Regions from separate parts of the Pseudomonas anguilliseptica genome, predicted to be linked through region 2. Evidence: predicted binding sites of a transcription regulator. Region 2 holds the regulator's gene; the other holds the start of a gene.
What was found. Region 2 encodes LexA, which represses DNA repair genes until DNA is damaged. Its sites were predicted from a motif close to CTGTNTNNNNANACAG; they were not measured.
Positions count from the first base shown of each region.

Region 1: a site for LexA is predicted at 8,117-8,132, ahead of recN (DNA repair protein RecN). Genes of this name have one in related genera too.

Region 1 covers NZ_FNSC01000001.1:320,138-330,325, forward strand. Annotated here, with positions in the region: gene carB (carbamoyl-phosphate synthase large subunit) at 1-1,885, opposite strand, end outside; gene carA (glutamine-hydrolyzing carbamoyl-phosphate synthase small subunit) at 1,922-3,070, opposite strand; gene dapB (4-hydroxy-tetrahydrodipicolinate reductase) at 3,291-4,094, opposite strand; gene dnaJ (molecular chaperone DnaJ) at 4,166-5,290, opposite strand; gene dnaK (molecular chaperone DnaK) at 5,417-7,333, opposite strand; gene grpE (nucleotide exchange factor GrpE) at 7,433-8,002, opposite strand; gene recN (DNA repair protein RecN) at 8,157-9,830, shown strand; gene fur (ferric iron uptake transcriptional regulator) at 9,892-10,188, opposite strand, start outside.
Region 2 covers NZ_FNSC01000001.1:4,792,707-4,802,894, forward strand. Annotated here, with positions in the region: gene mfd (transcription-repair coupling factor) at 1-3,416, shown strand, start outside; gene BLW24_RS23395 (CsiV family protein) at 3,428-3,967, shown strand; gene BLW24_RS23400 (S-methyl-5'-thioinosine phosphorylase) at 4,029-4,766, opposite strand; gene nagZ (beta-N-acetylhexosaminidase) at 4,777-5,775, opposite strand; gene BLW24_RS23410 (L,D-transpeptidase) at 5,797-6,321, opposite strand; gene BLW24_RS23415 (TetR/AcrR family transcriptional regulator) at 6,369-7,076, opposite strand; gene lexA (transcriptional repressor LexA) at 7,352-7,963, shown strand; gene sulA (SOS-induced cell division inhibitor SulA) at 7,974-8,450, shown strand; gene BLW24_RS23430 (hypothetical protein) at 8,561-8,794, opposite strand; gene BLW24_RS23435 (DUF6586 family protein) at 8,872-9,390, opposite strand; gene topA (type I DNA topoisomerase) at 9,465-10,188, opposite strand, start outside.

The DNA of each region.
Region 1 (10,188 bases), 4.5 Mb from region 2:
CGATTTCCAGCACGTCTTCCAGGGTTACTGGCTCAAAGTACAGGCGATCCGAGGTGTCGTAGTCAGTGGAGACGGTTTCCGGGTTGCAGTTGACCATGATGGTCTCGTAACCGTCTTCGCGCAGCGCCAGTGCGGCGTGTACGCAGCAATAGTCGAACTCGATGCCCTGACCGATACGGTTAGGGCCACCGCCAAGGATCATGACCTTGTCACGGGTCGACGGATTGGCTTCGCACTCTTCCTCGTAGGTCGAATACATGTAGGCGGTGTCGGTGGCGAACTCGGCGGCGCAGGTGTCGACGCGCTTGTACACCGGCAGCACTTTCAACTTGTGGCGCTGACTGCGTAGGGTCTTCTCGGTCACGCCCAGCAGCTTGGCCAGACGGATGTCGGAGAAGCCTTTGCGCTTAAGCTTGTACATCGAGTCACGATCAATGCTCGACAGCGCCAGGGTCTTGATGCGCTCTTCGTCCTTGAACAGGTCTTCAATCTGCACCAGGAACCATTCATCGATATTGGTCAGCTCGAAGATTTCCGCAACCGTCTTGCCAGCGCGGAAGGCATCGGCGATGTACCAGATACGATCAGCGCTTGGCACGGTCAGCTCACGGCGCAGGGTGCTTTCTGCTTCAGGGTCAGCCAGGTCGAGCTTTTCATCAAAACCAGAGACACCCACTTCTAGGCCACGCAGGGCTTTCTGCAGGGACTCCTGGAAGGTACGGCCGATGGCCATGACTTCGCCGACCGACTTCATCTGCGTGGTCAAGCGGGCGTCGGCCTTGGGGAACTTCTCGAAAGCAAAACGCGGGATCTTGGTCACAACGTAGTCGATGGCCGGCTCGAACGAAGCCGGGGTGCGCCCGCCAGTGATGTCGTTGCTCAGCTCGTCAAGGGTGTAACCCACAGCCAGCTTGGCGGCGATCTTGGCAATCGGGAAGCCAGTGGCCTTGGAGGCCAGGGCCGAGGAACGCGACACGCGCGGGTTCATCTCGATCACGACCATACGGCCAGTGTTCGGGCAGATGCCGAACTGCACGTTGGAGCCGCCAGTTTCCACGCCAATCTCGCGCAGTACCGCCAGCGAGGCGTTACGCAGGATCTGGTATTCCTTGTCAGTCAGGGTTTGCGCCGGAGCCACGGTGATCGAATCGCCGGTGTGCACGCCCATCGGGTCGAAGTTTTCGATGGCGCAGACGATGATGCAGTTGTCCTTCTTGTCGCGGACCACCTCCATCTCGTATTCCTTCCAGCCGATCAGCGACTCGTCGATCAGCAGCTCGCTGGTCGGCGACAGATCCAGGCCGCGCGCGCAGATTTCTTCAAACTCTTCACGGTTGTAGGCAATGCCGCCGCCGGTGCCGCCCATGGTGAAGGACGGACGGATGATGCACGGGAAGCCGACCTTCTCCAGCACGCCGTAGGCATCTTCCATGCTGTGGGCGATGCCGGATACCGGGCAGGCCAGGCCGATGTCTTTCATCGCCTTGTCGAAGCGCGAACGGTCTTCGGCCTTGTCGATGGTATCGGCGTTGGCACCGATCATCTCGACGCCGAACTTCTCGAGCACGCCGTGGCGCTCCAGATCCAGCGCGCAGTTCAGCGCGGTCTGGCCGCCCATGGTCGGCAGCAGCGCGTCGGGGCGCTCCTTCTCGATGATCTTGGCCACGGTGGCCCACTTGATCGGCTCGATGTAGGTGGCGTCAGCCATGGCCGGATCGGTCATGATGGTGGCCGGGTTGGAGTTGACCAGAATGACGCGGTAACCCTCTTCTTTCAGCGCTTTACACGCCTGGGCACCGGAATAGTCAAACTCGCAGGCCTGGCCGATAACAATCGGACCAGCGCCGAGGATCAGGATGCTTTTAATGTCTGTACGCTTTGGCATGTTCTCTCTCTCGAATCCTTGGGTCAGTCGACTGGCTTAACGGCGCTTGGCCATGGCTTCGATAAAACGGTCGAACAGCGGCGCCACATCGGCTGGGCCGGGGCTCGCTTCGGGGTGACCCTGGAAGCTGAAGGCGTCCTTATCGGTCCGCTCGATACCCTGCAGGGAACCGTCGAACAACGACTTGTGAATGGCGCGCACGTTGCTTGGCAGGCTGCTTTCGTCCACGGCAAAACCGTGGTTCTGGCTGGTGATCATCACCACGCCGGTTTTCAGGTCCTGCACCGGGTGGTTGGCTCCATGGTGGCCGTGGCCCATTTTCAGGGTCTTGGCACCGGAAGCCAGGGCCAACAGCTGGTGGCCAAGGCAGATACCGAATACCGGGATCTCGGTTTCCAGCACATCCTTGATCGCCCGAATCGCGTAATCGCACGGCTCGGGATCGCCTGGGCCGTTGGACAGGAACACGCCATCGGGATTCAGCGCCAGCACATCGCTAGCAGGCGTCTGCGCCGGCACGACGGTCACGCGGCAACCGCGCTCAACCAGCATGCGCAGGATGTTCAGCTTGACGCCGTAGTCGTAGGCCACCACATGGTATGGCAGCTCGCTGGCCGGGATTTGCGGATGACTGTCGTCTTTCAGATTCCACACACTGGAGCGCCATTCGTAACGCTCGGTGCAGCTGACCACCTTGGCCAGATCCATGCCTTTCAGGCCAGGAAAGCTACGTGCCAGCTCCAGCGCCTTCTCTTCGGTGGCGTCGTCGCCAACCAGAATGCAACCGTTCTGCGAACCTTTCTCACGCAGGATGCGGGTCAGGCGGCGAGTGTCGATGCCGTCAATGGCGACGGTGCCGTTTTCCTTGAGGTATTCATCCAGCGGCTGCTTGTTACGCCAGTTGCTGGAGGTCAGCGGCAGGTCACGCATAATCAGGCCAGCGGCCCATACGCGATTGGATTCGGCATCTTCCGGCGTGGTACCGGTATTGCCGATATGCGGATAGGTCAGGGTGACAATCTGCTGGGCATAGGAAGGATCGGTAAGGATTTCCTGATAGCCGGTCATGGCGGTGTTAAAAACCACCTCTCCAATAGTTTGGCCATCGGCACCGATGGCCTCGCCGCGAAAAATACTGCCATCAGCAAGAGCCAAAATGGCAGGTTTAAGGGCTGGCTTACTCAAGAAAACCTCCGGAAATCAAAACGTGAAGCAAACGCAGATTGTAAAAAAGCGGGATGACGTATCAACCGTCACCCCGCTTTTTTATCTGATTCATTCTGCGCAACTTTAGTGGACACACTAAAGCAGAAAGCTTACAGGAAACTGCCTTTTCGGTCCACCGCCAGTTGCACTTGAGAGCCAGGCAAAAGGCACTCCTGCAACAGAATGCCCCACCCCAACATCAATTCAGCCCCAGAACGTCCTGCATATCGTATAGGCCAGGCTTGCGATTCTGCAGCCACAGCGCCGCACGAACAGCGCCCTTGGCGAAGGTCATGCGACTGGATGCCTTGTGAGTGATTTCCACGCGCTCGCCATCGGCCGCGAACAGCACAGTGTGATCACCCACCACATCACCGGCGCGCACCGTGGCAAACCCGATGGTTTCGCACTCGCGCGCACCGGTCTGCCCCTCACGGCCATACACCGCGACTTTCTGCAGATCGCGCCCCAGGGCATTGGCCACGACTTCACCCATACGCAAGGCGGTGCCGGACGGCGCATCGACCTTGTGACGGTGATGGGCTTCGATGATTTCGATATCCACATCATCACCCAGCACCCGCGCCGCCGTGTCGAGCAGTTTCAAGCACAGGTTGACGCCAACACTGAAGTTGGCGGCGAACACGATGGAAATCTGCTTGCCAGCATCACTCAGCAGCTGTTTTTCCTCCGGGGAAAAACCGGTGGTGCCAATGACCATAGCCTTGCCGGCCTGACGGCAAATCTCCAGGTTTTTCAGGGTAACCGACGGGTGAGTGAAATCGATCAGCACATCGAACTGATCAAGCACCGCATTCAGATCACCCGCCAGATTGACGCCAATCTTGCCCTGCGCCACCAGCTCACCGACGTCCGCGCCAACCAGACTGCTGTCGGCACGATCAATCGCCGCACTCAGGCTTGCGCCATCGACCAGCTGTACGGCCTCGATCAGGGTCTTGCCCATGCGCCCGGCGGCGCCCATCACAGCAATACGTTGCATAGCTATCAGCTCCAAGCTGTCGCCCCAGGCTGCAGCCGCCGCTTAACGACCGCGCAGCCTGCCAGCGGGATTTACAGGTCGCCAAAGAAGCGCTTAACACCTTCGAACCAGCCATTGGCCTTCGGCGAATGCGAGCTGTCGCCTTCCAGGGTTTTACGGAACTCGTCGAGCAGTTCGCGCTGACGCTTATCCAGGTTGACCGGGGTTTCCACCGCCACCTTGCACATCAGGTCACCTGCACCACCGCCACGCACTGGAGCAACGCCCTTGCCACGCAGACGGAACATCTTGCCAGTCTGGGTGCCTTCCGGAATCTTCAGCTTGACCCGACCATCCAGGGTCGGCACTTCCAGCTCGCCGCCCAGCGCCGCATCGGCAAAACTGATTGGCACTTCGCAGTACAGGTGCTTGCCGTCGCGCTGGAAGATCGCGTGCTCGCGCACATTCACCACCACATACAGGTCGCCCGCCGGGCCACCCATGGCACCCGCCTCGCCCTCGCCAGACAGACGAATGCGGTCGCCAGTATCGACACCCGCCGGCACTTTCACCGACAGGGTCTTGTGCTCTTCTACCCGACCATGACCATGACAGGAACCGCAAGGATCGGTGATCATCTTGCCGCTGCCGTGGCAACGCGGACAGGTCTGCTGCACCGAGAAGAAGCCCTGCTGCATCCGCACCTGACCGATGCCGCCACAGGTGGTACAGGTCACCGGCGTAGTGCCCTTCTTCGCGCCCGAGCCATCGCAAGGCTTGCAATTGACCAGCGTCGGTACGCGAATGGTCACCGTCGTGCCACGCACCGCTTCTTCCAGATCCAGCTCCAGGGTGTAGCGCAGATCACTGCCGCGCTGTGCACCACCGCGTGAACCACCGCGACCACCGCCGCCAAAGAAATCGCTGAATACATCACCGAAGATATCGGAGAAATTCGCCCCGCCCGGGCCACCGCCGCCACCCATCTGCGGGTCGACCCCGGCGTGCCCGTACTGGTCGTAAGCCGAACGCTTGGCCGCATCGGAGAGCACTTCGTAAGCCTCGTTGGCCTCCTTGAACTTCTCTTCCGAGGCCTTATCGCCAGGGTTACGGTCCGGGTGATACTTCATGGCCAGACGGCGGTAGGCTTTTTTCAGCTCCGCTTCGCTGGCACCGCGCTCGACACCGAGCGCCTCGTAAAAATCGCGTTTAGCCATAAGTCTTCAACACCTTTAAATCGTCTACTCCAGACACGCCAACGCGGGAGCAAGCTCCCGCGCGGCGGATCATGCCGAACGCGACTCGCGTCGCGCCCGGCCAGAGCGGCATAAGCTTGCGCCTATTTACTTGTTGTCTTTGACCTCTTCGAACTCAGCGTCGACCACGTCGTCGCCTGCGTCCTTGGCTTGCTCAGCATCCTGGGCTTGCGCACCTGGCTGCGGCTGTTCGGCGTACATCTTCTGCGCCAGCGGGGCAGTGACTTCGGACAGCGCGGTCATCTTGGCGTCGATATCGGCCTTGTCGTCACCCTTGATCGCCACTTCCAAGGCGCTCAGTGCAGTTTCGATAGCAGCCTTCTCGTCAGCAGTAGCCTTGTCGCCCGCCTCAGTGATCATCTTGCGGGTGGCGTGCACCAGCTGATCACCCTGGTTGCGCGCGGTAGCCAGCTCCTCGAACTTGCGGTCTTCCTCGGCATTGGCCTCGGCGTCACGCACCATCTGCTGAATCTCTTCCTCGGACAGACCGGAGTTGGCCTTGATCACGATGGACTGAGTCTTGCCAGTCGCCTTGTCTTTCGCGCCGACGTGCAGGATGCCGTTGGCGTCGATGTCGAAGGTTACTTCGATCTGCGGTACGCCACGTGGCGCTGGCGGAATCTCGGCCAGGTCGAACTTGCCCAGGGACTTGTTACCGCTGGCTTGCTTGCGCTCGCCCTGCAGCACGTGAATGGTCACGGCGCCCTGGTTATCGTCAGCAGTTGAGAATACCTGCGACTTCTTGGTCGGAATGGTGGTGTTCTTCTCGATCAGCGCAGTCATCACGCCGCCCATGGTTTCGATACCCAGGGTCAGCGGGCTGACGTCGAGCAGCAGCACGTCTTTGACGTCGCCAGCCAGTACAGCCCCCTGAATAGCAGCACCCATGGCCACAGCTTCGTCCGGGTTAACATCTTTACGCGCTTCTTTACCGAAGAAATCGGTCACCAGCTTCTGCACCAGCGGCATGCGGGTCTGACCGCCAACCAGAATCACGTCATTGATTGCACCGATTTCGATACCGGCATCTTTCAGCGCGATGCGGCAAGGCTCGATGGTGCGCTGTACCAGATCCTCAACCAGCGATTCCAGCTTGGCGCGGGAAATTTTCACGTTCAGGTGCTTCGGACCGCTGGCATCCGCAGTGATGTACGGCAGGTTGACGTCGGTCGACTGGCTCGAAGACAGCTCGATCTTGGCTTTCTCAGCGGCTTCTTTCAGGCGCTGCATGGCCAGCGGATCACCCTTGAGGTTCATGCCGCTTTCTTTCTTGAATTCGTCAACGAGGTAGTCGATCAGACGAATGTCGAAGTCTTCACCGCCGAGGAAGGTGTCACCGTTGGTGGCCAACACTTCGAACTGGTGCTCGCCATCGACTTCAGCGATCTCGATCACCGAAACGTCGAAGGTACCGCCACCCAGGTCATAGACGATCACAGTGTGATCGCCCTTGGCCTTGTCCATACCGTAGGCCAGAGCGGCTGCGGTTGGCTCGTTGATGATGCGCTTTACGTCCAGACCAGCAATACGGCCGGCGTCTTTGGTGGCCTGACGCTGGCTGTCATTGAAGTAGGCCGGCACGGTGATAACCGCTTCGGTGACTGGCTCGCCGAGGTAGTCTTCGGCGGTCTTCTTCATCTTTTTCAGAATTTCAGCCGAAATCTGTGGCGGCGCCATTTTCTGGCCGTTCACTTCCACCCAGGCGTCGTTGTTGTCAGCTTTGACAATTTTGTACGGCACCATCTGAATGTCTTTCTGCACAACCTCTTCATCAAAACGACGACCGATCAGACGCTTTACCGCGTACAGGGTGTTGTGCGGGTTGGTCACTGCTTGGCGCTTGGCCGACTGGCCAACCAAAATTTCGCCATCGTTGGCATACGCAATGATCGACGGCGTGGTACGCGCGCCCTCAGCGTTCTCGATAACTTTGACGCTGCCGTTTTCCAGAATAGAGACGCAGGAGTTGGTGGTCCCCAGGTCGATACCAATAATTTTGCCCATATTCACTCTCCCGAAACTTTGATAATCCCGCCGCTGATCGTTGTCAGCGGCGGTAGCACTAAAACGCTTGACTGTTTAATGGGGGCGGCTCGGCGAATTTCAAGCCTGCTCATCGATCGATGGCGGCGCATCTACCGGCGCCTTGCTGACCACCACCATGGCGGGGCGCAGCAGACGACCATTGAGCATGTAACCCTTCTGGAACACCTTGAGCACGCTGTTAGGCTCGACGTTGGTGCTTTCCTGCATCGCCATAGCCTGATGGTGCTCAGGGTTGAACGGTGCACCATGCGGATCAAGCGCCTCCAGCTGGTGACGCTTGAGAGTGTCGCCGAACAGCTTGAGCGTCAGCTCCATGCCCTCACGGACCGCCTTGATCGCCTCATCATCCGGATTCGACAGCTCAAGGCCGCGCTCCAGGCTATCCACCACCGGCAACAGGTCGTTGGCGAATTTCTCCAGAGCGAATTTGTGCGCCTTTTCTACATCCTGCTCGGCGCGACGACGCACGTTCTGCAGATCGGCGGCCATGCGCAGCGACTGATCCTGCGCAGCAGCCAGTTGCTCTTCCAGCGCTTGCACGCGGGCAACCAGGTCATCGCCCGCAGCCGCTTCGGCAGCTGTTTGTACATCGGGGTTCTGCGTATCCAGGGTCTGTTCGTCAGCCATGCGTCTCTCCTCTTAAAATCCGACGCGAGCCTCAACTCACGTGCCTGACCGCTATATGGGGTCAAAAAATGTGGTTTCAAGGACTACAGACGGATTGCCAGCCCACAAAAAACACTGTATAAACAACCAGACATGAACTTGGGAGGCCGTCGCCATGCTGGTGCACCTGTCCGTACACAACTACGCCATCGTTGAACACCTTGATCTAGAGCTGGACGCAGGCATGAGCGTGATCAGCGGCGAAACCGGCGCCGGCAAGTCGATCATGCTCGACGCCCTCGGCCTGACTCTGGGTGATCGCGCCGACAGCGGCGTAGTGCGTCCCGGTGCGGACAAGGCGGACATCCTCGCCAGTTTCGACCTGCATGACATCCCCGAAGCCCGCGCCTGGCTGGCCGAGCGCGACCTGGACAACGACGGCCCATGCATCCTGCGCCGGGTGATCACTGCCGAAGGCCGCTCGCGCGGCTATATCAATGGCTCACCGTGCCCGCAAGGCGACCTCAAGGCCCTGGGGGAGCTGCTGATCGACATCCACAGCCAGCATGAGCACCAATCCCTGCTCAAGCCCGACACCCACCGCCGCCTGCTCGACGAATACGCTGGCAGCCAGGAGCTGGCCCGCCAGGTGCAACTCGCGGCACAACGCTGGAAGCAGACCAAAAATGAGCTGGAGAGGGTTTCCAGCATCGGCGACGAACAACGTGCGCGCCATCAATTGCTCAGCTATCAGCTGGAAGAGCTCGACAACTTGGCACTCGGCGAAGACGAACTGGACAACCTGGAGCAGGAACACAAAAACCTGACCAACGCCGAAAGCCTGCTCAGCGCCTGCCGCCTGGTGATCGAGCAATGCAGCGAGAATGATGCCGGTAATGTACTGTCCGCCCTGACCAGCAGCCTCAATCGCCTCGGCGCTTTTCAGGGTCAACCTGGGGCGCTTAGCGAAGCCACCAACCTGCTGGCCAGCGCGCAGATTCAAGTAGAAGAAGCGGTCGGCGAACTGAACCGCTTTCTCGACCACTTCGACGCCGACCCTGAGCGCCTGCAACAGATGGAAGAGCGCCTGGACGCCATCTACACCCTGGCGCGCAAGCACCGCATCCAGCCAACAGAGCTGGGCGCCATGCAGCAGCAACTGTTCGAAGAACTGGAACGCCTTAACGCCGACGACCAAGCCGCCGAACGCCTGAGTGATGAGTTGGCCGCCTTCGAACGGCATTACCAGGAAAAAGCAGCGGAGCTCAGCACCCTGCGCAACAACGCCGCCAGCCAGCTGGCCAGCGCGGTCGAGCAGGAAATGCAAACGCTGGGCATGCCCGGCGGGCGTTTCAATATCAAGCTGAGTGCCAACAGCAACAGCGAGCCGCACCCCAACGGCCTGGAGCAACTGGAATTTCTGGTCAGCGCCAACCCTGGCCAGCCGCTGAAGGCGCTGGCCAAAGTCGCCTCGGGCGGTGAACTGTCGCGCATCAGCCTGGCAATTCAGGTGATCACCGCACAGACCTCGCGGGTGCCGACTCTGGTATTCGATGAAGTCGACGTCGGCATCGGCGGCCCCACCGCCGAAGTGGTCGGCCAACTACTACGCCGCCTCGGCGAGCGTGGCCAGGTACTAACCGTCACTCACCTGCCGCAAGTTGCCGCACAAGGGCACCAGCACCTGTTCGTGCACAAAGTACGTGAAAGCGATGCCACCCGCACCGCAGTGAGCAAACTCAGCCCTGCGCAACGGGTCGAGGAAATCGCCCGCATGCTTGGCGGCGTAGATCTCACTGAGGAGTCACTGGCCCATGCCCGACAGATGGTCGGTAGCGCCCAGGCCTGATTGCGCAGGTCTAGAAAGCACAAAGGCGGCCCTAGGGCCGCCTTTGTTGTACCTGCATCAATCAGGTTTTCTTGCGCACATACAGCACAAGATTGTGATCAACCAGTTCGAAACCGTGCTCTTTAACGATTTCTTTCTGACGTCTTTCGATCTCGGCATCGAAGAACTCGATCACATCACCAGAATCGACACAGACCATGTGGTCGTGATGGCCGCTATCCGCCAATTCGAAGACCGCATGACCGCCATCGAAGTTATGACGAACCACCAGACCTGCTGCTTCAAACTGGGTCAGTACGCGGTACACAGTCGCCAAACCTACGTCGTCACCCGCCTCCATCAGCGCCTTGTAAACATC
Region 2 (10,188 bases):
CCTTACCGGCCACTGCCGGCAAACAACACTGGGGCAACCTGCCCGGTGCCGCGCTGAGCCTGGCCATTGCCGAAGCTGCCAGCAATGCCAAACGTTTCACCCTGCTGCTGACTGCCGACAGCCAGAGCGCTGAGCGCCTGCAAGAGGAGCTGAGCTTTTTCGCTCCGGATTTGCCCGTGCTGCACTTCCCCGATTGGGAAACCCTGCCCTACGACCTGTTTTCGCCACATCAGGACATCATTTCCCAGCGCATCGCCGCACTTTATCGCCTACCCGAGCTGAAACACGGCGTATTGGTAGTCCCGATTACCACCACCCTACACCGCCTGGCGCCCAAGCGCTTTCTGCTCGGCAGCAGCCTGGTCATGCAAGTTGGCCAGCAACTCGACGTCAACCAGATGCGCAGCAATCTGGAAGCCGCCGGCTATCGCTGCGTCGATACGGTGTACGAGCACGGCGAATTCGCGGTACGCGGTGCGCTGATCGACCTGTTCCCGATGGGCAGCAGCCAACCCTACCGCATCGACCTGTTCGATGACGAAATCGAAACCCTGCGCACCTTCGACCCGGAAAACCAGCGTTCCATCGACAAGGTCGAGTCGATCAAGCTGCTGCCGGCGCGCGAGTTCCCGCTGGAAAAGAAAGCCGTTACCGATTTTCGCGGGCGTTTCCGCGAGCGTTTCGACGTGGATTTCCGCCGCTGCCCGATTTACCAGGACCTCAGCACCGGCATCACCCCAGCCGGGATCGAGTACTACCTACCGCTGTTCTTCGAGGAAACCGCCACCCTCTTCGATTACCTGCCCGCCGACACCCAGGTGTTCTCCCTGCCAGGAATCGAGAAAGCCGCCGAGCAGTTCTGGGTGGATGCGCGCAGCCGTTATGAGGATCGCCGCGTCGACCCGGAACGCCCGCTGCTGCCGCCCGCCGATATCTTTCTGCCGATGGAAGACTGCTTCGCCCGCCTGAAAAACTGGCCGCGCGTGGTGGTCAGCCAGGACGATATCGAAGAAGGCGTCGGCCGCCTGCGCTTTAACGCCAAACCGCTGCCCGACCTGGCGATCCAGGCCAAGGCCGGCGAACCGCTGGCCGCGCTGCGGCGCTTTATCGAGGAATACCCCGGTCGCGTGCTGTTCTGCGCCGAGTCCGCCGGGCGTCGTGAAGTGCTGCTGGAGTTGCTCGCACGCCTCAAGCTCAAGCCCAACGAATTTGAAAGCTGGCCGGCCTTTACCGCCAGCAAACAGCGTCTGGGCATCTGCATTGCTCCGCTGGATGACGGCCTGTTGCTCGAAGACCTGGCACTGGTGGCGGAAAGCCCGCTGTTCGGCCAGCGGGTTATGCAGCGCCGGCGCCGCGAGAAATCCCGCGATGGCGGCGACAACGTCATCAAGAACCTGACCGAGCTGCGCGAAGGTGCGCCGGTGGTACATATCGACCACGGTGTCGGCCGTTACCTGGGCCTGGTGAGCATGGAGTTCGACGGCCAGGCCGCCGAGTTCCTCGCCCTGATGTACGCCGAAGAAGCCAAGCTCTATGTGCCAGTGGCCAGCCTGCACCTGATCGCCCGCTACACCGGCAGCGACGACGCCCTCGCCCCGCTGCACCGTTTGGGCTCGGAAATCTGGCAAAAGGCCAAGCGCAAAGCCGCCGAACAGGTGCGTGATGTCGCCGCCGAGCTGCTCGACATTTATGCCCGTCGCGCCGCCCGCGAAGGCTATGCGTTTGCCGATCCGAAGGCCGATTACGCCACCTTCAGCGCCGGCTTCCCCTTCGAAGAAACCCCGGACCAGCAGGCCGCGATCGACGCAGCGCATGACGACATGCTCGCGGCCAAGCCCATGGACCGCCTGGTCTGCGGCGATGTCGGCTTCGGCAAGACCGAAGTGGCGATGCGCGCCGCCTTTATCGCCGTGCATGGCGGCAAGCAGGTGGCGGTCCTGGTACCGACCACATTGCTTGCCCAGCAGCACTACAACAGCTTCCGCGACCGCTTCGCCGATTGGCCAGTCAAAGTCGAGGTGATGAGCCGCTTCAAGAGCGCCAAGGAAGTCAGCGACGCCGTGCAGCAACTGGCCGAGGGCAAGGTCGACATCGTCATCGGCACCCACAAGCTGCTGCAGGAAGACGTCAAATTCAGCAACCTGGGCCTGGTGATCATCGACGAAGAGCACCGCTTCGGCGTGCGCCAGAAGGAGCAGCTCAAGGCCCTGCGCAGCGAAGTCGACATCCTCACCCTCACCGCCACACCGATTCCGCGCACCCTGAACATGGCCGTGGCCGGCATCCGCGATCTGTCGATCATCGCCACGCCGCCGGCACGGCGCCTGTCGGTACGCACTTTCGTTATGGAACAGAACAACCCGACGATCAAGGAAGCCCTGCTGCGCGAACTGCTGCGCGGCGGCCAGGTGTATTACCTGCACAACGATGTAAAAACCATCGAGAAATGCGCCGCCGATCTTGCCGAACTGGTGCCGGAAGCACGCATCGGCATCGGCCACGGACAGATGCGCGAGCGCGAACTGGAACAGGTGATGGGCGATTTCTATCACAAGCGTTTCAACGTGCTGATCGCCTCGACCATCATCGAAACCGGTATCGACGTACCGAGCGCCAACACCATTATCATCGAGCGCGCCGACAAGTTCGGCCTGGCCCAGCTGCACCAGTTGCGCGGCCGCGTCGGCCGTAGTCACCACCAGGCCTACGCCTATCTGCTGACGCCGCCGCGCAAGCAGATGACCGACGACGCGCAAAAGCGCCTGGAAGCCATCTCCGGCGCCCAGGACCTCGGCGCCGGCTTCACCCTGGCCACCCACGACCTGGAAATCCGCGGCGCTGGCGAGTTGCTCGGCGATGGCCAGAGCGGGCAGATTCAGGCAGTCGGCTTCACCCTGTATATGGAAATGCTCGAACGCGCGGTGAAATCGATCCGCAAGGGCGAGCAGCCGAATCTCGACCAGCCGCTGGGTGGCGGCCCGGAGATCAACCTGCGCGTACCGGCGCTGATCCCCGAGGCTTACCTGCCCGACGTGCATGCGCGGCTGATCCTCTACAAACGCATCGCCAACGCCGCCGACGAGGATGGCCTGAAAGAACTGCAAGTGGAGATGATCGACCGTTTCGGCTTGCTGCCGGATGCAAGCAAGAACCTGATACGCATCACCCTGCTGAAACTGCAGGCAGAAAAGCTCGGGATCAAGAAGGTCGATGCCGGCCCGCAAGGTGGACGTATCGAATTCGCCGCAGATACCTGTGTCGATCCACTGACCCTGATCAAGCTGATCCAGAGCGCGCCGAACCGTTACAAGTTCGAAGGCGCAACGATGTTTAAAATCCAGGTGCCCATGGAGCGCCCGGAAGAACGCTTCAACACCTTAGAGGCGCTGTTCGAGCGCCTGACTCCCTCGACTTAAAGGACTGACCCATGCGCGCACTTCGCACCCTGGCCCTGCTGCCGCTTCTCCTGCTGAGCCTGCTCAGCAGCACTGCCGCCCTGGCTGAAAGCCTGTATCAGGTTGAAGTCATCGTATTCCGCCAGGCCGTCACGCCGATTTCCGCCGGCCAGCTGCCGCCCGACAACTGGGCGCAGAATGCGCTGCCCGTGGATGGCAGCAACAGTCGCAGCACCGCACTGAATGCCGAAGCCGGCAAACTCAACCCATCCAGCGGCTATCAGGTTTTACTGCACAAAGCCTGGCCCCAGAGTTTGGGCGAGTCGAGCAGCCGCGTCGCCATTAGCACCGGCAATGAGCAGTTCGGCCACTACCCCGTCGAAGGCACTATCAGCCTTAAAGCCGGCCGTGTAATCGAGCTGGACAGCGACATCTGGGTCAACCAGATCGACGCCAGCGGCATCCTCAACGACAGCGAGCGCATCAAACAAAGCAGCCGCCTGAAAAGCGGCGAGCTGACTTTTGTCGATAATGGCAGTCTGGGCATGCTGATTCGCGTCAGCCCGCTATAAGAACACCGCCACAAAAAAGGGCCGCATTGCGCGGCCCTTTTTTTATTGCAGCAATGACCGTTCAGCTGGTCAGCACACGCGCCAATACGGCCTTTACCGTACCCATCCCCTCTTCCAGGGCGCGTTCGATTTCCGCCATGGTGATCAGCGCACGGGACTTGCCAGCAGCCGGGTTCACCACCAGCGCCAGGCAGGCGTAGGGCAAAGCCAGCTCACGGGCCAGCACGGCTTCCGGCATACCGGTCATACCGACGATATCGCAGCCATCACGCTCCATCCGCGCGATCTCCGCAACGGTCTCCAGGCGTGGCCCCTGGGTGCAGCCATACAAGCCGTGATTGCTGAACGCACAGTGCTCGGCAGTCAGGGCATTGGCCAGTTTGGTGCGCAGCCCAGCGTCATAGGGGTGGCTGAAATCCACATGGGTGACATGCTCCAGCTCACCCTCAAAATAGGTGTGCTCGCGCCCATAGGTGTAATCGATGATCTGATGCGGCAGGCAGAAGTGCCCGGTGCCCATCGCCGAGTGAATACCGCCCACCGCGTTTACCGCGATGACGGCCTTGGCCCCCGCTTCACGCAGCGCCCAGAGGTTGGCGCGGTAGTTGACCTGATGCGGCGGGATACGGTGCGGATGTCCGTGGCGTGCGAGAAACAGCACCTCACGGCCGGCATAATCGCCCTTGAGCACAGCAGCAGAAGGCGCACCATAGGGCGTATCAATATGCAGCGCAGCCTTGATGGTCAGACCGTCCAGCTTGGTCAGACCCGTACCGCCGATAATCGCGTAAACCGTCATCCCTTACTCCTCAGTCGATTAATTGCGCATCGCGCAGGCTGCCAAGTGCCGCAAGCCAGCGCGGGTTCTGCCGATACTCAATACCCGGGAAGGCCTGCCGGCGCATCCGCGCTAGGCCTTGCGGCGGTTCCACCTTGAGTCGCTGCAAGGCGCTCAGGGCCAGTTCCGCCGCTGCCCGGTCATTACACACCAGGCCCATATCACAACCCGCTGCCAGCGCAGCCTCGATACGGCAGGCCGCATCGCCGACCACATGGGCACCAGCCATGGACAGATCGTCACTGAAAATCACCCCATCAAAGGCCAGCTCGCCACGCAGAATGCCCTGCAGCCAGCGCCGGGAGAAGCCCGCAGGCTGACTGTCCACCTGAGGGTAGATCACATGGGCAGGCATCACTGCCGCCAACTGCCGACGCAGCTGAGCAAACGGCTGCAAATCAACTGCACGAATCTGCTCCAAGCTGCGTTCATCGACTGGAATGGCCACATGTGAATCCGCCTCCGCCCAACCGTGCCCAGGGAAATGCTTGCCGGTGGCGGCCATGCCCGCTGCATTCATCCCACGGATAAACGCGCCGGCTAGCAAAGTCGCACGCTGCGCATCACCTTCGAAAGAACGGCTGCCAACCACGGCGCTGCGCTGATGATCCAAGTCCAGCACAGGAGCAAAACTCAGGTCCAGACCTGCAGCCAGCACTTCGGTGGCCATGACCCAGCCGCACTGCTCAGCCAAATGCTCGGCATTGGCGTTATCGGCCAGCGCACGCATCGCCGGCAAGCGCACAAAGCCCTGACGCAGACGCTGCACACGCCCGCCTTCCTGATCCACCGCCAGCAGCAGATCTGGCCGCACCGCACGAATCGCCGCAGACAGCTCGCGCACCTGGCGCGGATCTTCGATATTGCGCGCGAACAGGATCAACCCAGCCACCTGCGGCTGACGCAGGATCTGGCGATCCTCAGCAGTCAACCAGGTGCCGGCGATATCCAGCATCAATGAACCTTGCATGGGTAAACTCACAACTCGTCCTTAAATAAGAGGCGCAACTGCCCACTCAGGGCAAGCGGCTTCGTCAATCTGTACCGCACATTGAACCGGGACACGCGCAAAGAGTTCCAACAGATCGCTGTTGCGCAGACGCACACAGCCATGCGACAGCGCCACGCCCATAGGCTCGCTGTCCGGCGTACCGTGTATGTAGATATAGCGGCGAAAGGTATCGACAGCGCCCAGACGATTGCGTCCGGGCTCACAACCACTCAACCAGAGAATGCGCGTAAGAATCCAGTCACGGCCGGGGAATTGTGCATGCAACTCGGGCGACCAGACCTCACCGGTCCAGCGCCGCCCGCGCAGTATGGCAGCGCTCGGCAAGCCCTCACCAATCTTTGCCCGCACTTGGTGCAAGCCACGCGGTGTACAGCCAGAACCATTGCGCTCGCCGGCGCCATTCAGCGCAGTAGAAACACTCAGACGCAGCTGCAGCTGCCCGTTGGCAAAGCCATACAGACACTGATCGGCGAGGGAGATGTGCAGATAATCGAGAGCAACCATGGGCGGCTAGCTTAGCGGATAGCATCCACCAAGCCCACCCGCCGAGGTCAAACTTTGCTGGGCGCTGCGGGAGTCTTGGTACGCGGCTTAAGCTGTGCGCTGGCCAGGGCTTCATCGGCCAGGCCGGTTTCCGAACGCATGCCGGCCGCCAGAAATGGCACCATCAGGCGCATCACCTGCTCAATCGAGGTACTCACCCCAAAATCGGTTTCCGACATCGCGCGCAGAGCCTTGATCCCGGACATGCTGAACGCCGCAGCGCCGAGCATAAAGTGCACGCGCCAGAATAGCTCCAGTGGCGGGATGCGCGGGGCGGCTTCATGCACCAGCTGCATATAGCGACGGAACACTTTTCCGTAGACCTCTTCGAGGTACTTACGCAAGTGCCCCTGGCTCTGACTGAAGGCCAGACCCAGTAGGCGCATAAAGATTGACAGGTCGTTACCACTGCGCGGCTTTACTGCCAGCGCCTGCTCGACCAGCAGCTCAAGCAGCTCTTCCAGACTGACCTTGGTTTCCGGTTTGGCCTGACGACGATCCAGTTCGCGCTCCAGGCTTACGCAGAAAGGCCCGAGAAAGCGCGAGAACACCGCCTGAATCAGGGCCTTTTTCGAGCCGAAGTGATAATTCACCGCAGCCAGGTTCACTCCAGCCTTGCTGGTGATCAAACGCAGAGAAGTTTCTGCGAAACCTTTCTCCGCAAAAAGCTGCTCTGCCGCATCGAGAATGCGTTCAACGGTTTCCGACTGGGCCATGACTCTTTTCATCTGAACAAACACTTGTTTGAAACATACGTTTCAGTCGCCCGCCTTGTCAAGCCGGGCAAACCATCTTGTGGCCGGGCGGTCACAGACATTCGCTAATAGGCACGGGCTAACCCTAGTTAGACGCCCCCCCTGAGAGACCCGAGTAACAGTGCGCCGCAACAGACGAGATAAAGGTCAATTGAGTAGAGATCAGAACACAAGGATTGCCAAGAGCTAATCACTGTATACAATCCCAGCAACTGTACAAAAAGACAGAGTCGACCATGCTAAAACTGACGCCGCGCCAAGCTGAAATTCTCGCCTTCATCAAGCAATGTCTTGAAGACAACGGCTACCCGCCTACCCGAGCGGAAATCGCCTTGAAACTGGGTTTTAAATCACCTAATGCAGCGGAAGAACACCTCAAGGCCCTGGCCCGTAAGGGTGCAATCGAAATGACCCCTGGCGCTTCGCGCGGTATCCGCATTCCCGGCTTCGAGCCCAATGCCGATGAAGAAGAAGGCCTACCGGTAATTGGCCGCGTCGCTGCCGGCGCACCAATCCTGGCGCAGCAACATGTCGAAGAGTCCTGCAAGATCAATCCGGACTTCTTCCACCCCAAGGCCGACTACCTGCTGCGTGTACGTGGCATGAGCATGAAAGACATCGGCATCTTCGATGGCGACCTTCTGGCCGTGCACACCACCCGTGAAGCCCGTAATGGGCAAGTGGTGGTGGCGCGCCTCGACGATGAAGTGACCGTGAAACGTTTCAAGCGTGAAGGCAACAAGGTCTGGCTGATTGCGGAAAACCCGGAGTTCGCGCCGATCGAAGTAAATCTGGAAGAACAGGATTTGATTATTGAAGGCTTGAGCGTCGGCGTTATCCGCCGCTAGTGGAGGATTTATGCAGTTCCCGCAATCACTGAACCGTACACAACTGCCTTTGTTCGATGCATTTCTGGCATCGACGGTGACGCCGTTACTTGCCGATCGCGCTGAGCTGCCCTGGCAAGATGATGAGACAGAGGCTTTCAGTGAACTGTCGCTGCGTGGCGCAGCCGGGCACTGCCTGAACCTTCTCGCACCGATTTTGCGTGAACTTAGCGATAACCTCGATGAGCGCTGGCTGACCCTGATTGCGCCACCATCAAGCTTGACCCAAACCTGGCTACGCGAGGCGGGCCTGAACCGCGAACGCATTCTGCTGCTCCACCCACGCGGCGCACAAAGCGCGCTGGAGTTGGCGCAACAGGCCCTGACACTAGGACGCAGCCATACCGTAGTCAGCTGGCTACACCCTCTGGAACGTCAGGCGCGGCAACAGCTTGAGCAAGCGGCCCGTCAGGGCAAGGCGCAAAGCCTAAATATCAGCCTGGGATAGTTGGCCAGCAGCCATGCACAAGGATTGTGCGCGCCAGCCAGTAGAACCTGACGCTAGAAATAACAAACACCAGCAAAACACTCTAACCAAAACCCGGAAAAGCTCTGCAATCAATGCAGAACCCGCGGCCCCTCTTCCTGCTGGAAATTATTTTCCGCCAGGCGCCCCGCCATCTGTACACCGACATTGAGCATGGCCTTGGCCACCTCAACATGCTGCCCCTGCAGAAAGGCTTTGGCATCGGCAGAGAAATCCAGCACCACCAGTGACTCTTCATCCTCGGCACGACGCAGGGCAATGCGCCCGTCGGGCAATTCAACAATTTCCAGGAATGATGTAGGCATTGGCTTAGCTCTCCACGAAAGGCCGACAGTGTAACAGCCGACCCGGGTTCACCCTAGTCCACCGGTCCAATCAGCCTTTACCATTCGCTCAGGGTTTGCCGAAAGCGTTGTGCCAGAGCCTTCAGCTGCTGACGCCAGGCCTCAAGCGCCTCCTGCGCCAAGGGTACGACTTCTTCATCCAGGCTGACCGCTGTGATCAATGGCGTAGCGGGATCGACCTTGGCTTTCTTACCCGCTTGCGGCGGCTGAAACAGCTCGGCATAGGCCTTGAGCAACTGAGCAACCCAGCTGTCAGCGGACTTTGCCAGCTCGACCAGCTCCCCCAGCTCCTGGCTTGGCGCCCCCTGCAACACCTCGTCGGTGAGAAAGCGTTCGGCCTGCGGAGCAGCGCTGTCAGGCAAACGGTAATAGCCAGCAATCTCATGGCACAGGCCGAGCAAGGCACCATACAGATGAAACAACGCAGCCTCGCGCTCAGCCTGGATCAAAGCCAGGGCATTCATGCTCTGGCCTTGTTCAGCCTTGCGCCAGGACTCTAGCGCCAGACCGGCATAGAAAATTTTCTGGTTGGTGCGGGTATAGAGTTCATTGGCCATTGCGGCGCCCTCCATAACAACGGATTGGACAAGCATGCGCGCACCGGCCAATGGCCGACACGCGCACCGCTAAATCAGCTCTTGTCTTCGACTTTCCACTTGCCGCCATCAAAGAACGCACGCCAGCCAGTCGGTTTGCCGTCAACTTCGGTCTGTACGTACTGCTCCTTGGTCTTGCGGCTGTAGCGGATCACCGCTGCGCGACCTTGCGGATCTTTCTTAGGCGCTTCGCAGAGGAAGTGGTACTTGGGGTCGATCTCATCGCGATGCGGAATCAGCTCCAACACCAGCGGTGCGCGAGTTTCACGGTTTTTCGGGAACTGGCTGGCCGCCAGGAACAGGCCCGAAGCGCCGTCGCGCAGGATGTAGGTGTCGTTGACTTTTTCGCACTTGAGCTCCGGCATCTTCACCGGGTCCATTTTCGGCGGTGCCGCCTCACCGCTTTTCAGCAGTTTGCGGGTGTTCTTGCACTCGCTATTGGTGCAGCCAAAGAACTTGCCGAAACGACCGGTTTTCAGCTGCATCTGGCTGTCGCACTTGTCGCAGTCCAGGCTTGGGCCTTCGTAACCCTTGATGCGGTACTGCCCCCGCTCTACTTCATAACCGCTGCAATCCGGATTATTACCGCAGATATGCAACTTGCGGGTTTCATCGAGCAGGTAGGCGTCCATCGCGGTCGAGCAGATCGGGCAGCGGTATTTGCCGAGCAGCACGCGCGACTCCGACTCACCCTCATCGTCCGCAGCAATTTCATCGCCCGGCACCAGGTTGACGGTGGCCTTGCAGCGCTCTTTCGGC